DNA from 2 places in the Pseudokineococcus sp. 1T1Z-3 genome. Region 2 is predicted to be linked to the other one. Evidence: predicted binding sites of a transcription regulator. Region 2 holds the regulator's gene; the other holds the start of a gene.

Region 1 (2,192 bases), on a different contig from region 2:
AGGACCGGGGTCTCGAGCCCGGAGTCGCCCCGGTGCTGGTCGTCGGGCTCGACGTCGGGCTCCTCGTGCTCGGCGTCGGGGTGGCCGCGCTCGTAGCCCTGGGAGTCGGCGCCCTGCTCCGGTGGCCGGGTGCCCGGACGAGGGCAGCGGACCTCCCGCGGCAGGGAAGCGGGCCGCAGACGCCACCGGGCCGACCTCGGGGCTGACCTCTCGGCCGCCGCCTCGTCGACCGTCGCGCCGGTGGCCGTCCTCGTGGCTGGCGGTGGGACCCGCCGCGGGCTCAGGCCCGCTCGACCGGGTGCCCCAGGGTGATCCGGAGCAGCTCGTCGTGGCCCAGCGTCAGCACCGTGCCCGCCCGTCCGGCCGGGGTCCACAGCCGCTCGTGGGCGCCGAGCGTGGTGTCGACGAGGACGGCCTCGACGACGAGGCGTCCGTCGGCGGCGGTGCCCACGGGAGGCGTCTCGTCCGGGTCGGTGCCGGTGAGGTCGCGGACGACGTCGCCAGGTGCCGGGCGGACGACGACCGCGCCGAGCCCGGCGGCCGCCTCGGCCACGTCGGCGGCCCGGACCGGGCTCTCGGCGGGGGCCAGCACCATGACGGCGCGCACCGGCCGGGTCGTCGGCCCGGCTCCGGCGTCGTCCCGGAGGTCGCCCTCGGCCTCTGGCTGGGGGGTGGGGGCGAGGGGCAGGGCGGGATGCTCGCCGTGGTGGACCTCGGCGCAGGGGTCCTCCGCCACGAGCAGGAGCGTGCAGCGCACCAGCGCGCCGGCGGGGGCGCCGACCTCGGCGGCCAGGTCCTCGAGCGAGCGGGGGGCGTGGTCGAGGACGACGACGTCCGCCTCGGCGCCTACGTCGGCGAGGGCCTGGCGCACGCGGGTGACGACGGGGTCGGCCTGCGCGCCGGCGACGACCTCGTCGTCGAGACCCTCGGCGAGGCCATCGGCGAGGCCCTCGGCATGACCCTCGACATGACCCTCGACGTGACTGGGCGTCCCCGGGAGCCCGCCGGCGGCCGTGACCATGCCCGGAGGTTAGGTCCGCCGCCGACCGGCGGCCCGCGGATCTCGGGCACGGCGCGCCGAGGCGCCGCCGGGCCGAGGTGCCGGTAGGCCGGGCGCGGTCTCCTCTTGACGGGCGTCGTCGTGAAGGCTTCACTGGGCCTGCGGTCGAACTGGTGTTCGACCCACGGGAGGTCCGCCACGTGCGGGGTGGAGGAGGCACAGAGTGGCACGCACCTACGACGACGCGGTGGCCGTCCGGACCGCCGCGGCGCAGGCGCCCGCCCACGCCGGTGAGGAGCAGCCCGACGCCTTCCTCTGGCACGGGCGGCTGCACGTCGTCCGCGCCGTCCTGGGGCGCTGGTTCGAGCGCCGGGCGTGGTGGGAGCAGGACCCCCAGCGCGCCCCAGACCCCTCTCCTGCCGACCCCTCTCCTGCGGACCCGTCCCGGGCGCTCGCCGCCGTCGGGGCGGCGGCAGCCGGGGCGGCGGAGACGTCCGACGGCGGCCAGTCCGGGCGCGGGCCGCAGCGGTCGCCGTCGCTGGACCGTGTGGTCTGGCGGGTGGAGGCCAGCACCGGCCGGTCCGCCGCCAGCGGCGTCTACGAGCTGTGCCGGGAGGACCCGGCCCGGCCCGGCGGCTGGAGCCTGCGCCGTGTCGACGACTGAGGTGGCGACGACCCGGTCGACGAGCAGAGCAGGACGCTCCAGGAGAGAGGCAGGGTCGAGCGGGGCAGGGTCGAGCGGGGCGGGGCCCGTGCTCGCCGGCGCGCCCGCGGCTGCGGCGGTCGACCTGCTGGTCCGCGCCCGCCAGGGCCTCGACGCCGCGCGCACGGCACCGTCCGTCGGGCAGCGGTACGTCGCCGCCCACCTCTCGGCGCTGCGCAGCGCCGCCGCCGTCCTGGCCGTGCGGGGGCGGCCGCGGCGTGGTGCGGCCCTCGGCGTCTGGGACGTCGTGCCCCGGGTGGCACCCGAGCTCGCCGAGTGGGCGTCCCTCTTCGCCGCCAGCGCCCCGCGCCGCGCCGCCGTCGAGGCCGGGCGGGCCGGCGTCGTCACGGCCCGCGACGCCGACGACCTCCTGCGCGACGCCGAGACCTTCACCGGCGTCGTCGCGGCGCTGCTCGGGCTGCCCCGACCCGAGCCGGCCGCTCCTGCCGTGCTCGCCGGACGCCGGTGAGCACCCCGTCCGGAGGAGTG
Region 2 (2,192 bases):
GCTGCAGGAGGCCGTCGCCGAGGCGGGCCTGGCCCGCGAGGACGTCTACGTCACGAACGCCGTCAAGCACTTCCGCTTCAGCCAGAGCGCACCCGGTAACCGCCGGATCCACGCCACCCCCGACGCGGGCCACGTCACGGCCTGCAAGCCGTGGCTGGCCGCCGAGCTCGTGGCCGTGGACCCCGACGTCGTCGTCGTGCTCGGTGCCACGGCGGCCAAGGCCCTGCTGGGGCCGTCCTTCCGCGTGACGCGCGAGCGCGGCGTCGTCCTGGAGCGCGAGACCTCCCGAGGCACCAAGCGCTTCGTCGCGACCATCCACCCCTCGGCCGTGCTGCGGACCCCGGCCCCGGAGCGCGAGCAGGCGCGCGCCGGCCTCGTCGCGGACCTGCGGGTCGCCGCCTCGGCGCTGGGCGACGGCGCCGCGGAGACCTGAGGCCTGGCGCCGGGCCTCAGACGCTCCGCAGCACGGCCACGACCCGGCCGAGGACGGTCGCCTCGTCGCCCGGGATCGGCTCGAAGGCGGGGTTGCGCGGCAGCAGCCGCACGTGCCCGTCCCGCCGCTGGAACACCTTGACGGTGGCCTCGCCGTCGATCATCGCGGCGACGACCTCGCCGTTCTCGGCCACCGGCTGCTGACGCACGACGACCCAGTCGCCGTCGCAGATCGCCGCGTCGACCATCGACTCGCCGGTCACGCGCAGGAGGAAGAGCTGCCCGTCGCCGACGAGCTGGCGGGGGAGGGGGAAGACGTCCTCGACGGCCTGCTCGGCCAGCACGGGGCCACCCGCCGCGATGCGCCCGACGACGGGGACGTACGTCGCCGCGGGCCGCTGGTCCCCCGAGCCGGTCTCGTCGGCGTGCGGGGCGAGCAGCGACGCCTCGTCGGCCTCGACCGGCGGGAGGCCCGGCGCGACGACCTCGATGGCGCGGGGACGCCTGGGGTCTCGGCGCAGGTAGCCCTTGCGCTGCAGGGCGCTCAGCTGGTGGGAGACGCTCGAGGGGCTTGTGAGACCGACGGCCTCGCCGATCTCCCGCATGCTCGGCGGGTACCCGCGCCGGCTCACCGAGTCGCTGATGCACTCCAGCACCTTGCGCTGGCGCGCCGTCAGCCCGTCCCGCGCCGCCGGCGTCTCGGGCAGCTCCACCACCTGGCCGCCCTCCGTCCCCGTGCCGTCCTGCGGAGGCCCCGCGTCGGTCCCGCCCTGCCTCGTGCGCCGCGCCACGTCGCCTCCTGAGCTCGGTGCCCGGCCGGCGCCTCGTGCGCCGCCGTGCGGGGCCCACGGTAGAGATCGCCAGGGGCGATGCCAAACATCTGTTCGAGCGTGTCGCGGCTCTCCTGCGGGGCCGGGCGCGGTGCCGGTGGACGGTGCTGCCGGTGGTGACCGGTGGAGCCGCCCGGTGGTGCTGGCGCTGTCGGTGGTCGGTGGTGAGGTCCGGCTGGTGACGGCGGACGAGGTCAGAAGAGGCAGGCGCGGGGCTGGCCGCGGGGCCACCCCTGGACGGCCGCCGCCGTGGCTGGTACACATCGCACAGACGTTCTATCGAATGCGCGTTCGACGCGGAGCCTCGCGGACGGGCGCCCCGCCCTCGACCGTGCACGCCCGCCGGGTCTGAGCCCGGCGGCCTCGACCAGGAGGTCCCATGAGCACCATCGCCCTGCCGCTCGACACCTTCCCCGTCCCCCGCACCCGCCGCGGCGGCGCCGTGCCGCGCCGTCGCCTCGCCGTCGCCCTCGCGCCCCCTCCCGTGCCGGCGGGGCCGCCTGTGCTCGTGCCAGCGCCTGCACCTGTGCCGGGTACCAGCCCTGCGCCCGCCGTCCCGGGCGACGGGGTGGTGCCGAGGTGCGTGACGCCGCGCCCGGCCAGCGCTGAGGCTCCCCTGCGCCTGACGTCGCGAGGGCGTCTCGTCGCCGCGGCGGCCGTCCTGCTCCTCGTCACGGCGACGGCGCTCGGCGCGAGCCGGGGCGCGCAGCTCGCGGCCACGGTGCCGGCCTCGTCGGTGGCCGTCCCCGCGGCGGGCACCTCGGCCGGTGCCGTCGTCGTCGAGGCGGGGGACACCTTGTGGGCGATCGCAGCCGGGCTGGCCGCGCCGGGGGAGGACGTCCGGGACGTCGTCACGCAGCTCCAGACGCTCAACGGGCTGACCTCCAGCGACCTCGCCGTGGGGCAGCGCCTCCTCCTGCCCTGAGACCT

The links. Region 2 encodes LexA, which represses DNA repair genes until DNA is damaged. Its sites were predicted from a motif close to TCGAACANNTGTTCGA; they were not measured.
Region 1: WDV86_RS10350 (DUF6504 family protein) is a predicted target of LexA. The motif match lies at 1,166-1,181, and genes of this name have one in related genera.

The regions. Positions count from the first base shown of each region.
Region 1 covers NZ_JBBHZF010000024.1:70,574-72,765, forward strand. The annotation lists gene WDV86_RS10340 (hypothetical protein) at 1-206, shown strand, start outside; gene WDV86_RS10345 (YbaK/EbsC family protein) at 281-1,021, opposite strand; gene WDV86_RS10350 (DUF6504 family protein) at 1,224-1,664, shown strand; gene WDV86_RS10355 (SAV_6107 family HEPN domain-containing protein) at 1,753-2,172, shown strand; gene WDV86_RS10360 (PHP domain-containing protein) at 2,169-2,192, shown strand, end outside.
Region 2 covers NZ_JBBHZF010000026.1:338,375-340,566, forward strand. The annotation lists gene WDV86_RS13685 (UdgX family uracil-DNA binding protein) at 1-433, shown strand, start outside; gene lexA (transcriptional repressor LexA) at 450-1,223, opposite strand; gene WDV86_RS13695 (LysM peptidoglycan-binding domain-containing protein) at 1,642-2,187, shown strand.